3 regions of the Bradyrhizobium sp. CCBAU 53338 genome follow, and region 3 is predicted to be linked to each of the others. Evidence: predicted binding sites of a transcription regulator. Region 3 holds the regulator's gene; each other region holds the start of a gene.
What was found. Region 3 encodes LexA, which represses DNA repair genes until DNA is damaged. Its sites were predicted from a motif close to TGTTCNNNNTGTGTTCNG; they were not measured.

Region 1 (4,174 bases), 3.2 Mb from region 3:
GCCGGCTTCGGCGGCAGCGGCGGGCGCTTCTCCATGCGATAGCCGAGCGCGCGCAGCACCGAGGCGAAATCCTCGCCGGCGGAGCCGGTGAGCGAGGTCATCGCCTGCGTCACCACGAAGCTGCGGCCGTCGAACGCGCCGGCGGGCTTTTCGCCGGGCGAATTCTCGCGCCAGGCCAGCGCCGGGCGGATCAGATCGGCAAGGCGCTCGAGAATGTCGACGCGGACGGCGCGCTCGCCGGCCTGCTTGTAGCCGAGCACGCGATAGGCGTCGCGCGGCAAGCTCTTGTCGACCGGGAACGAGGTGCGGCCGGATGAGGCCAGATGCTGCGCGCCCGACAATGCCGACAGATCGACATTGTCCTGCTTCAGCGCCCACAAGAGCGCGGCCAGCGCACGCGCGGCGGGCTTGAGGATGCCGGGGAAATAGATGTGGTAAGCGCCGAAGCGGACGCCGTATTTGCGCAGCGTCGCACGCGAGGGCTGGTCGAGATCCTTCAGCTCGTTCGCGATCTTCGGGCGCTCGAGCACGCCGAGCGCCTCGACCAGCTGATAGGCGATGCCGCGGGCGATGCCCGTGACGTCCTCGGCCTTCGACAGCTCGAACATCGGGCCGAGCAGCTTTTCGATATGGGTCTTGAGCCAGAGGTCGAGCCGCGCCTGCACTTTGTCGCGGGGACCGCCGGTCAGCCGCTCGTCCGAGATGATGCGGATGCGCGGATGCAGCGCCTCCTCCGCGGCGACGAGGCGCGCCACGGCGTCGCCGGTCCAGCGGATGGTGCCGTCCGACGTCAGCACGAACTGGTCGTCCGGCGCGTTGCCGAGCTTTTCGGCGCGCGCATTGATCTCGCCGGCGAGCACCGCTTGCGCGGCAGCCTGCAAGGCTTTCGCATCGGAGCCGGCTTCCGCCGCATCCGGTGCAAAGGTGAAGCCATCGAGGCGGCCGATGACATGGCCTTCGACGATAACTTCGCCGGTCTTGCCGATTTCCGTATTCAAGCTCGTGTTCTCCCGCAGGCGGCGCATCAATACACTGGTCCGGCGATCAACGAAACGCTCAGTCAAGCGTTCGTGGAGCGCATCCGATAATTTATTTTCGACCTCCCGCGCGGTCCCCTGCCAGCGTTCGGGGTCTTTCAGCCAGTCCGGGCGGTTGGCGACGAAGGTCCAGGTGCGGATTTGCGCGATCCGGGCCGACAGCGTGTCGATGTCGCCGTCGACGCGGTCGGCCTGGTCGACCTGGGCGGCGAACCAGGAATCGGGGATGCAGCCCTTCTGCATCAGGAAGCCGTAGAGCGTCGTCACCAGCTCGGCATGGGCGGCGGGCGAGAGCTTGCGGTAATCGGGGACCTGGCAGGCTTCCCACAGGCGCTCCACGGCGGCCTTGCCATGCGCGATATCGCGCACCTCGCCGTCGCGGGCGGCATGGTCGAGCACGCGCATGTCTTCGGCGATCGGCGCCCGCGTCAGCGTGTCGTGGCCGGGGGCGAGGTTGAGCGAGACCTGGAGCGCGCCGAGGGAGGAGAAATCCAGCTTCGAGTTGCGCCATTGCAGCATCTTCACGGGATCGAAGACGTGGTTCTGGAGCGCGTTCACCAGCTCGGGCTCGAACGGGCCGCAGCGGCCCGTGGTGCCGAAGGTGCCGTTGCGGGTGGCGCGGCCGGCACGGCCGGCGACTTGCGCGAACTCGGCCGGCGTCAGGCGACGGAACTGGTAGCCGTCGAACTTGCGGTCGGAGGCGAAGGCGACGTGGTCGACGTCGAGATTGAGGCCCATGCCGACGGCGTCGGTGGCGACGAGATAGTCGACGTCGCCGTTCTGGAACATCTCGACCTGCGCATTGCGCGTGCGGGGCGAGAGCGAGCCGAGCACCACGGCCGCGCCGCCATGCTGGCGCTTGATCAGCTCGGCGATGGCGTAGACCTCGTCGGCGGAGAACGCGACGATGGCGGTGCGGCGCGGCTGGCGCGTGATCTTGCGGTCGCCGGCGAATTCGAGCTGCGACAGGCGGGGCCGCGTGATCATGGACACGCCCGGCAGCAGCCGCTCGATGATCGGACGCATCGTCGCCGCGCCCAGCAGCAGCGTCTCGTCGCGGCCGCGGCGGTTGAGGATGCGGTCGGTGAAGACGTGGCCGCGTTCGAGGTCGGAGGCGATCTGGATCTCGTCGACGGCGAGGAAGGAGACATCGAGGTCGCGCGGCATCGCCTCGACGGTCGAGACCCAATAACGCGGGTTCTTCGGCTTGATCTTCTCTTCGCCCGTCACCAGCGCGACGGCCTCCGGCCCGACGCGGGCGACGATCTTGTTGTAGACCTCGCGCGCGAGCAGGCGCAGCGGCAGGCCGATCAGCCCCGAGGAATGCGCGAGCATCCGTTCGATGGCGAGATGGGTCTTGCCGGTGTTGGTCGGACCGAGCACCGCGGTGACGCCGGAGCCTGGCGCGCGCTCGGAAGCGAAGGGGGAAGGAGGAAAGGCCATGTCTAGCTTATTAGGTAATCGCGATTTTGGCGAATGTCAGTGCTATCTGGGGCGGCGGGGTGCGGGCGCGCGACACTCGCGCAACTGTCTCACTTTGCGACGCTTTTCCCTCGCGCTTTAAGCTTCGGAACGACTCTAGAACGAATCGCGGCCGAATCGCTGACTCCCCCCGGAGTCCCGTTACGTTCACGCAACATCTCGCGGGGCCTCGTTTCCTGCGCACTAGATGGAGTTTTGGGCCGTCGCACAAGCGACGATTTGGGGGCGGAATTCCTTAAGTTGGGGATGGCGCGGAGTCGAATCAGAATCGGGACGGAGTCAAATGGATTCCCGGCAGAGCTGCGCCCCAACTCAATCTCGCGAAAACAACCCCATGCACAGTAGAAAGGGCCTTGCGGCCGATGGCGCGGTGGCGGCGGGTAAGCCGTTGATGTAACGGGGAATCGTAGCGCAGCGCTACTGCGTCTTCGCGACCCGCGGCGGCAGCGCCGTCGTGATGAAGCTGGTCGCCTCCAGCATCGCCGGGCCGAGCGGGGTCGGAACCTTCAGCCAGAACGGCACCAAAATCCTGGTGCCCGCGACCGGGGCGAGCGCGATCTCGATGTTGCGCTGGGCGGCGAGGTACTTGATCACGGGGCGGTCGGGGATGTAGCCGGCCACAGGCACGAAATAGAGCGCGCAGACCACGACCGGGCCATGATAGCCCTTCTCCGCCTTCACGGTCGCCATGCGCTTGAAATCGAGCCTGAGCTCGTAGCGCATGCGGCCGTCGAACACCGGCGCGCTGCCGTGGCAGGCCTCCGGCGACAGCGGATCGCCGGTTCCGGGGACGCGCACCAGCGAGGCGGTCATCGGATCGAACACGCCGCGGCGATGCGCATCGGTGACGACGATGCGGTCGGGGTCGACCGGCGGCTCCGGAATGATGCCGAACTCCTTCACATTGCCCTTGTCGAGGGTGATGTGGATCTCTTCGGTCTTCTTCGAGGTGGTGGTGGAGGCCTGGTAGGCGGAGGCGACCAGCGCGCCGTTGACGATGCGCCCCTGCGAGGCGCCGGTGCCGGACCCGCCCGCGAAGGATTTCAGGATGCCCGTGGTGCCGCCGGAGGCCGCCGCCGAGAACACGTCGTCCTGGATATCGATGTTCCAGGCGCCGCGGCCGACCGGAATGCCCGATAGCGAAGCCTCGTATTGCGCCTCGAGCTTGCCCTGCGCCGCGGCCGGCGCGGCCCCCCACGCCAGCATCAGCCCGCCGACAGCGGCCAAAGCCAGCCTGCCGGCCGCGCGCAGCCGGGGCGGAAAGAGGGTGAGCGTGTGCACGAGACGATCCAATCGGGAAGCGAGTGGTTGTTACTTAAGCCAGTTGCGGCGCTAAGCAATGCATCCAGGCGCCAAAGCCAGGGAACTCACCGGACTATTCATCGGCGATTGCGCCCCTTTTGTGATGGTAAGACGCTTCAAACACTGCCGTTTTGGTGATTGGGCGAACCCGCGGGCTGCGATACCTCTGTCCGCCCATTCCGCTGTCATACCCCGCGAAAGCGGGGTATCCAGTACGCCGAGACGGATCTGGTGAGGCCGAGCTCTCAAACGCCGGCCTCTGGAATACTGGATCGCCCGGTCCAGCCGGGCGATGACACCTGTTGCGTGGCATGAAACCCCGCCCCAAATCCTTGACTACCCGCCGCTATCCC
Region 2 (4,174 bases), 1.9 Mb from region 3:
TGATCTGCCAGGAATGCAGCAGCAGCAGTGCCCAGAGCGGCCGCGCGAGTACCAGCGGGCCGAAGTCGAGCGCCGACGAGGAGAAGGCCAGCACCGTCATGGTCAAGAGCACGGCGAGCACCGCCTGCTGGGTGCCGACGACGGCGCGCGCCAGATGATAGAGTGCGATGAAGGTCGCGATCTCGCAGAGCTCGGCCAGCACGTAGACGCCGAACATGTGGCCGCCCGCGACGCGATAGGCGATATCGGCAAGCCAGATCGACAGCGGCGGGCCGAGATCAGTGCCGACCTGGTATTCCCTGCCGAAGGCCAGCAGGGTCGCGAGGCTGCCGGGCGGGCTGTGGTAGAACAACAGCGCCACCAGCAGCCACATCGCGGCCTGGAGCAGCACGGCAATCCAGACGATCAGTCGCGGCCGGGCGCGAATGAGCTCGATGACCAGGGAGGTAAACCGCATGCAACGCCCGCAAGATGCAGCCAACCCGTCCAGCCGGCCCTATTCGCTCACGCCTGTTTTGATAAAGGGCGCCACGCGTCGTGGCAACGCCAGTCTACGCTAGAGGCCTGCCGAAGCATCGATTTCAACCGAGGCCTCCACCTGCACCTCGACCTCGGCGACCTCGAACAGATCCCGCACCGGCTCGACCGTCCAGGGCATGTGCTTGGCGCGGGCGGCGACGACGGGAGCGAAGAAGCTGCGATGATGGATGGTGGGGCCGAGGCGGTCGAGCGCGTCGAGATGCTCGGGCACGCCATAGCCCTTGTGCTGCTCGAAACCATAACCGGGACAATCCTGCGCCAGCGCGCACATCAGCCGGTCGCGCGTCACCTTGGCGACGATGGAGGCGGCTGCAATCGACAGTACGATGCCGTCGCCGCCGATCACGGCTTCGCAGTCGCAGGCCGTGTCGAGCCGGTCGCGGCCGTCGACGAAAACGTGGCGGGGCGCCTCGGGCAAGGCGACCACCGCGCGCTTCAGCGCCCACAGCGAGGCGCGCAGTATGTTGTCGCGGTCGATTCGCGCCGGCGAGGCGACGGCGACCGAGACCTGCGCGGTGGCGCAGATCCTGTCGAACAGCTTTTCACGCTCTTCGGCGGTCAGCCGCTTGGAATCGTCGATGCCGCGCGGAATGCGATCAGGGTCGAGAATCACCGCGGCCGCCACCACGGGGCCAGCGAGCGGCCCGCGGCCGGCCTCGTCGCAGCCCGCGACCGGCCAGACGCCGCGCTTGATCAGCGCGCGCTCGCGGCGAAAGCTTGCCTTGGCGGGCGCTGCTTTTTTCGCAGCAGCCTTCTCTGGCACGGCTTTGGCCGGTTTCCTGGCGGACTTGTCCCGAATCATGGCCGGGATCGTGCGCAAGCCGCCTCGCCTGCGCAACCGGGAACCCGCGCAATTCCCGTTATTCTCGGACGGCCTCCACGCCCGCGCCTCAGAACAGGCTGAGCTGCTCGCCGTTCTGCTTCGGCCGCGCAAAATGATCCGTCGTCAGCTTCCAGCGGCGCTTGTTGAGACCGAGCCGGTCGCAGGCGATCTCGAAGCGCCGGCCGATGGTCCAGGCCATCGGTCCCGTGCCCTTCATCCGCTCGCCCCATTTCGAATCGTAGTCGCGGCCGCCGCGCATGTCGCGGATCAGGGTGAAGACGTGGCGATAGCGGTCCGGATAGTTCGCCATCAGCCATTCGCGGAAGAGGTCGCGTACCTCGAGCGGCAGCCGCAGCAGCACGTAGGAGGCTTCCTTGACGCCGGCGTGCGCGGCCGCGTCGAGGATGCGCTCGATCTCGGAATCGTTCAGCGCAGGGATCACGGGCGCCACCATCACGGTGGTGGGGATTCCGGCCTCCGAGAGTTGCTTCAGCGCCTCCAGCCGCTTCGGCGGCGTCGAGGCGCGCGGCTCCATGGTACGTGCGAGCTTCGGGTCGAGCGAGGTGACCGAGATCGCGACCTTGGCGAGATTGCGCCTGGCCATCGCTGCGAGAATGTCGATGTCGCGCACCACCAGCGCGGACTTGGTGACGATGCCGACGGGATGGCCGGTGCGCTCCAGCACTTCGAGAATGCCGCGCATGATTTTGCGCTCGCGCTCGATCGGCTGATAGGGATCGGTGTTGGTGCCGATCGCGATCATCCGCGGCTCATAGCCGGAAGCCGCGAGTTCCTTCTCGAGCAGACCAGGCGCCTCGGGCTTGGCGAACAGCTTCGACTCGAAGTCGAGCCCAGGCGACAGGCCGAGATAGGCGTGCGTCGGCCGTGCGAAGCAATAGACGCAGCCGTGCTCGCAGCCGCGATAGGGATTGATCGAGCGGTCAAAGCCGATGTCGGGGGAATCGTTGCGGGTGATCACCTTGCGCGAGGTGTCGACGCCGACAACGGTCTTGAACGGCGGCAGCTCTTCCAGGCTCTGCCAGCCGTCATCGAAAGCGACGCGCGCCTCGGCCTCGAAGCGGCCGCTGGCGTTGGATTGCGCGCCCCGCCCTCGCCTGCGCGCGCGGTCGATGGCGACGCCAAGTTCCGGAAAATCCGCGGGGAAATCGGAAGGCGCACCCGCCGGCTCGGAGGGCGCCGTGACCGGCGGGTGCTTGAGAGCAGAAGAAGAAGCTGGACTCATGCCATCAAGATAGCACGGGAAAGGAACAAATCAAGAACAAGAATCGAAAACGCGAAAACAACCCCATGCACAGTAGACCTGCCCAAACTTCGCGCGCCGGCTTTTGACCTCACGCAACACCGGGTCATCTCGATCCCGTTTGATGCCGCGGAAGGATCGATCTCGCCGGAACCCGGTTGGTGACGATCTGCGCTGAAGGTCGGCAGGATCATGACATTTCAACGACAATCGTCCGCTGCAAGCAGCGACCTCGATCTCCTGGATCGCTACTGGCGCGCGGCGAACTACCTCTCCGTCGGGCAGATCTATCTCCTGGACAATCCGCTGCTGCGCGAGCCCTTGCGACCCGAGCACATCAAGCCGCGCCTGCTCGGCCATTGGGGCACGACGCCGGGACTGAATTTCATCTATGCGCACCTCAACCGCGTTATCCGCGCGCTTGATATCAGCGTGCTCTATGTCTGCGGTCCCGGTCATGGCGGTCCGGGCATGGTGGCCAACACCTACCTCGAAGGCAGCTACAGCGAGATCTATCCTGACATCGGGCGCAGCGCGGATGGATTGCGGAAACTGTTCAGGCAGTTCTCCTTTCCCGGCGGCATCCCGAGCCACGCGGCGCCGGAGACACCTGGCTCGATCCACGAAGGCGGCGAACTCGGCTATGCGCTGGTGCACGCCTATGGCGCGGCGTTCGACAACCCTGACTTGATCGTCACCTGTGTCGTCGGCGACGGCGAGGCCGAGACCGGCCCGCTGGCGGCGTCCTGGCACTCCAACAAGTTCCTCAATCCCGCGCATGACGGCGCAGTGCTGCCGATCCTGCACCTCAACGGCTACAAGATCGCAAATCCGACCGTGCTCGGGCGGATGCCCGACAGCGAGATCCGCGATCTGTTCCGCGGATTCGGCCACGAGCCGCTGTTCGTAGAGGGCGACGATCCGAAGCTGATGCACCAGGCCATGGCGGATGCGCTCGACGTCGCGGTCGCCAGCATCCACTCGATCCAGCAGCACGCCCGAGACGGCCGAACCAGCGTCGCGCGGCCGCGCTGGCCGATGATCGTGCTGCGCAGCCCGAAGGGCTGGACCGGCCCGAAGGAGGTCGACGGCAAAAAGGTCGAAGGCTTTTGGCGCGCGCATCAGGTGCCCGTCGCGAACTGCCGCGAGAATCCGGCACACTTGAAGATTCTCGAAGACTGGATGCGCAGCTACGAGCCGGAAAAACTGTTCGACAGAAGCGGCGCGCTCATTCCGGAGCTTCAGGCGCTGGCGCCCGAAGGCAACAGGCGCATGGGCACCAATCCCCACGCCAATGGCGGCCTGCTGAAGAAGGAGCTGAAGCTTCCCGACTTCCGCAGTTTCGCGGTCGAGGTACCGCATCCCGGCACCGTCACCGGCGAGGCCACGCGCGAACTTGGAAGATTCCTGCGCGACGTCATTCGTCTCAACGCGAAGGAGCGCAACTTCCGCATCATGGGTCCTGATGAGACCGCGTCAAACCGGCTCGATGCCGTATTCGAGGCGACCGAACGGGTCTGGATGGAGCCGATCGAACCCTATGACGCTCA
Region 3 (4,174 bases):
GTGTTGGGCAAAACCTACCTCACCAAGCAGGCCTCTCTGCTGATGAAATACGCCAGAACCACCTCGGATTCTGACCTTTCCGCAAAACTGATCAGCAAGGCCGCCGATCTCAAGGCCCAGGCCGATCCGATGCCTGACAGGGACCAGAGTCCCGAAGCGCCAGACGTCAGTCCGGACAAGCAGCCGGGGACCTGACCGGTGCTGGCCGTGGCTCTCGTCATCCTCGCCATGGCCATCCTCGAACCGGTCTGCTTCGCCTTCCGGATCATGCCGCGGCGACTTTGATCTTGCGCCTTCGTCGCCAAGCTGACGACGCACGATAAATCATGCTGCGCGACCACCGTTTTGCCTCTGCGCCTGCACTCGGCTAGAACTCTCGCCGCCGATTTGCCCGAACGGGCGCAGCTGGAGTTTTCACCCGTGGCCCTGATGCCGGTTTCCGACGCGCTCGCCGCGGTGCTTGCCGGCGCGCAGCCGCTGACCGAAGAGGTCGTCGCACTCGACGCGGCCTTCCACCGCGTGCTCGCGCGCGACGTCGCGGCGCGGCGGACGCAGCCGCCGCAGGCGATGTCGGCGATGGACGGCTATGCCGTTCGTGCGGCCGATGCGGCGAAGCCCGGGGCGCAGCTTGTCGTCATCGGCGAAGTCGCAGCCGGCCGGCCGTTCGCAGGGACCGTCAGCGCCGGCGAAGCCGTGCGAATCTTCACCGGTGGTGTCATCCCCGATGGTGCGGATGCGGTCGTGATCCAGGAGGACACCGTCACCGACGGCAAGCGCATCACCATCAAGGAGGCCGCCGTCACCGGGCGCCACATTCGCCCCGCCGGCATCGATTTCCGCGAGGGCGACGTGCTCCTGCGCAAGGGCGTACGGCTCACCGAGCGGGACCTTGCACTTGCCGCCGGCATGAACCACCCGCAGCTCGCGGTGTGCCGCCGTCCGAAAGTCGCGATCCTCGCGACCGGCGACGAACTGGTGATGCCGGGATCGACGCCCGGTCATGGCCAGATCGTCTATTCCAACGGCTACGCCCTGCACGCGCTCGCCCGCAGCGAGGGCGCCGACACCATCGACCTCGGCGTTGCCGCAGATACGCTTGCCGCCACCAGCGCCGGTATCCGCCGCGCGCGAGAATCCAGCGCCGACATCCTGATCACGACGGGCGGCGCCTCGGTCGGCGACCACGATCTGGTGCAGCAGGCACTCCGGGACGAAGGCACTGCGATGGCGTTCTGGAAGATCGCAATGCGGCCGGGCAAGCCGATGATGAACGGACAGCTCGGAGCGATGCGCGTGATCGGCCTGCCCGGCAATCCCGTGTCTTCCTACGTGTGCGGTTTCCTCTTCATGGTCCCGCTGATTCGCGCTTTGTCCGGCCGTTCGGTTGTCCATCATCGCCGCGAACGCGCCGTGCTCGGCCGCGACGTCGGCGCCAATGACCAGCGCGAGGATTATCTGCGTGCGCGTCTCGACGAGCGTGCCGACGGCACGCTCGTCGCCCTTCCCGTCAATCACCAGGACTCCTCGCTGCTTGCGAATCTCGCTGCGGCACAGGCACTTCTCGTGCGTCCGCCATTCGCACCGAAGGCCGAAGCGGGAGCGCACTGCGAGGTGTTGCGACTGCCCGCCTGAGCGCATCGTTCGCAACCGTTCCGCGAACTTTGCCGCGTTCACGGTAAATTAAGCAGTTGCGGAACATGTATCGAACATATAGTGTTCGTTCATGATTTGTTTCGAGCATGTAGCGGCTTATTGCTGAATTCAGCGTCTCGGAATCGAACGACATCGTCAGGGGGATTTTGGTCGAGATGTTAACGCGCAAACAATACGAGCTCCTGCGGTTCATCAGCGAGCGGCTGAAGGAAAGCGGCGTGCCGCCCTCCTTCGACGAGATGAAGGACGCGCTCGATCTGCGCTCGAAGTCGGGCATCCACCGCCTGATCACGGCGCTCGAGGAGCGTGGCTTCATCCGCCGCCTGCCCAACCGGGCCCGCGCCATCGAGGTGATCAAGCTGCCGGAGCTCCAAGCCGCCGCCGGTAGCCGCCGCGGCTTCACGCCAAGCGTCATCGAAGGCAATCTCGGCAAGGTGCGCACGACATCGAGCCCGCCCGCCGACGAGGGCGAGCGTCCGGTCGCGGTGCCCGTCATGGGCCGGATCGCAGCCGGCACGCCCATCGAGGCGCTGCAGACCCGCAGCCACACCATCAGCGTCCCCCCTGACATGCTGGGCGCTGGCGAGCACTACGCGCTCGAAGTGCGCGGCGATTCCATGGTCGACGCCGGCATTCTCGACGGCGACATGGCGCTGATCCAGCGCAACGAGAGCTGCGACACCGGCGATATCGTGGTCGCGCTGATCGACGACGAGGAAGCCACCTTGAAGCGCTTCCGCCGCCGCGGCGCCTCGATCGCGCTGGAGCCGGCCAACGCGGCCTACGAGGTCCGCATCCTCCCGCCCAACCGGGTCAAGATCCAGGGCAAGCTGATCGGACTGTATCGGAAGTACTGAGCGCCGGACGACCTGAGCGCTCACGCGCATTCAACGATCGGAGCGGACGATTGTCCGCTCCGGCCGGATGGTCTTTCTGGTTTTGCACAGATTATCCGGCCCCCTCTCCAGTACTACATCCTCGGCACGCCGCGACGAAGCACGCATCGCTTCATAAGCCTCCAGGCGACCGAGGAGACAACCATGCGCAAGATCTTCCTGAGCACCGTCACGATGGCGCTGATTGCAGCATCGGCGTCACAAGCCCTCGCTGCGCAGCCGCAACATCGCGCCCGCAAGGCGCCGCAGGCGACGAGCGCGCAATTGCGTGATGCGCATAATACCGTCGAGCAATCCTCGCGGCCGGCATGGCCATATTCGGGCTGGTCGGCACCGGCCGGACGCTGACGGCGACGGTCGCCGAATGCACGGAAGCAGGCTTTGTTCCTGGCGGTTCGGGAAAGATATTGTGATTGCGGCTTGCGTATCCGAGCCGCAGATTTGCCTACAACCGAGCGGAGTCTTGCAGGCTTCCACTCTGATAGAGGCCTGCGCCTCCAGGCCAGAGGCGCGGGTTGCTATCCCTGATGAGGAGCACCCGATGTGTGACTATAGCCTGCATGCCGTCGCGACACGTCCCGCAGAAGTCGGCGAGACGATCGTCACGACAACATTTCGCGGCACCTCGACGCGCGGCTTCGCCTCCGAAGCCGACATGTCGGTCGCGGTCTGCCTGCTGCCGGGAACGGAGCTCGCGTTCGCCGACAACGTCCGTTACGATAACAGGTGGATCTGGACGCGCACCGTCAACTCGCGCGTCGGCAAGTTCGGCAAGGTCGATCCGCACATTCCCGATCGTCATCACGATGCGATCGAATTCCCCGATGGCAAATACGTGCTGGTGACGCAGCTCGTCGAAGGCCAGCGCGCAACCGTGCTGCAACTGCCCGTGACCCAGCCGCTCGGCGAGCGCGAGCAGAAGCCGCAAGGGATCGCTGACAGCCGCACCACGACGCCGCGCCTGCCGATCGGCTGAAAGGTCGATCTTACTCCTCAGCCTGAAGGTCGGCCTCCGACGGTGTTACGTCCCGGGAGCGTGGAGCTACCGACCTTGGCATGAGGGTCTGCTCGAAGTCTCCATCGCCGGTCGCCGCCGGCGACCAGGGGCGGTTTGCGCCCCTTCCCCTCACAGCCTGAATCGCAAAACCGTCACCGCGCTGTGTGAGCGCCAGCGCGCCCTGGTGCGCGAGACGCGGTCGATCGACCACCATCGCGGCGCAATCCGGCGCCGTAGGCCTGGTCGTCACCAGCAGCGCGGCACGACTGCAATCGTCGGCCAGCGCGTCGATGCGTAGCGACAGCGCAATCATGCGACCGTCGGCGAGCGTCGTCACGCAGCCGGCGTCGTCGCATGACACGCCGTCACCAAGCGAGGCGCTGGCCGTGTCGCGCGGGTCAGCGTCGGCGGCAAGCCACTCCTTGAGCAGAAAATTGTCCTTCTTCATTCTGATCACGTGCAGTTGCCCATCCCTGCCTCGCACTGCGACGTTCTGGCCGTCAGCGGCAATCAGGATATCGGGTTGCCGGACCGACAGCCCCCAGACGGTCGCAGCCACGAGCACGCAAGCACCCGACCAGCGCAGCGGCGTGCGCAACAGGCCCATCAGGATCAGGCCGAGGCTCGC

Region 1: XH90_RS03005 (helicase-related protein) is a predicted target of LexA. The motif match lies at 2,606-2,623, and genes of this name have one in related genera.
Region 2: XH90_RS26885 (PA0069 family radical SAM protein) is a predicted target of LexA. The motif match lies at 2,628-2,645, and genes of this name have one in related genera.

Annotation. Positions count from the first base shown of each region.
Region 1 is NZ_CP030048.1:630,147-634,320, reverse strand. Features, by position in the region: gene XH90_RS03005 (helicase-related protein) at 1-2,480, opposite strand, end outside; gene XH90_RS03000 (DUF3108 domain-containing protein) at 2,937-3,746, opposite strand.
Region 2 is NZ_CP030048.1:5,745,505-5,749,678, forward strand. Features, by position in the region: gene XH90_RS26875 (glycosyltransferase family 39 protein) at 1-457, opposite strand, end outside; gene XH90_RS26880 (ribonuclease HII) at 557-1,342, opposite strand; gene XH90_RS26885 (PA0069 family radical SAM protein) at 1,431-2,606, opposite strand; gene XH90_RS26890 (phosphoketolase) at 2,817-4,174, shown strand, end outside.
Region 3 is NZ_CP030048.1:3,795,686-3,799,859, reverse strand. Features, by position in the region: gene XH90_RS17825 (hypothetical protein) at 1-195, shown strand; gene glp (gephyrin-like molybdotransferase Glp) at 421-1,632, shown strand; gene lexA (transcriptional repressor LexA) at 1,809-2,510, shown strand; gene XH90_RS17810 (hypothetical protein) at 2,694-2,897, shown strand; gene XH90_RS17805 (hypothetical protein) at 3,091-3,525, shown strand; gene XH90_RS17800 (ComEC/Rec2 family competence protein) at 3,536-4,174, opposite strand, start outside.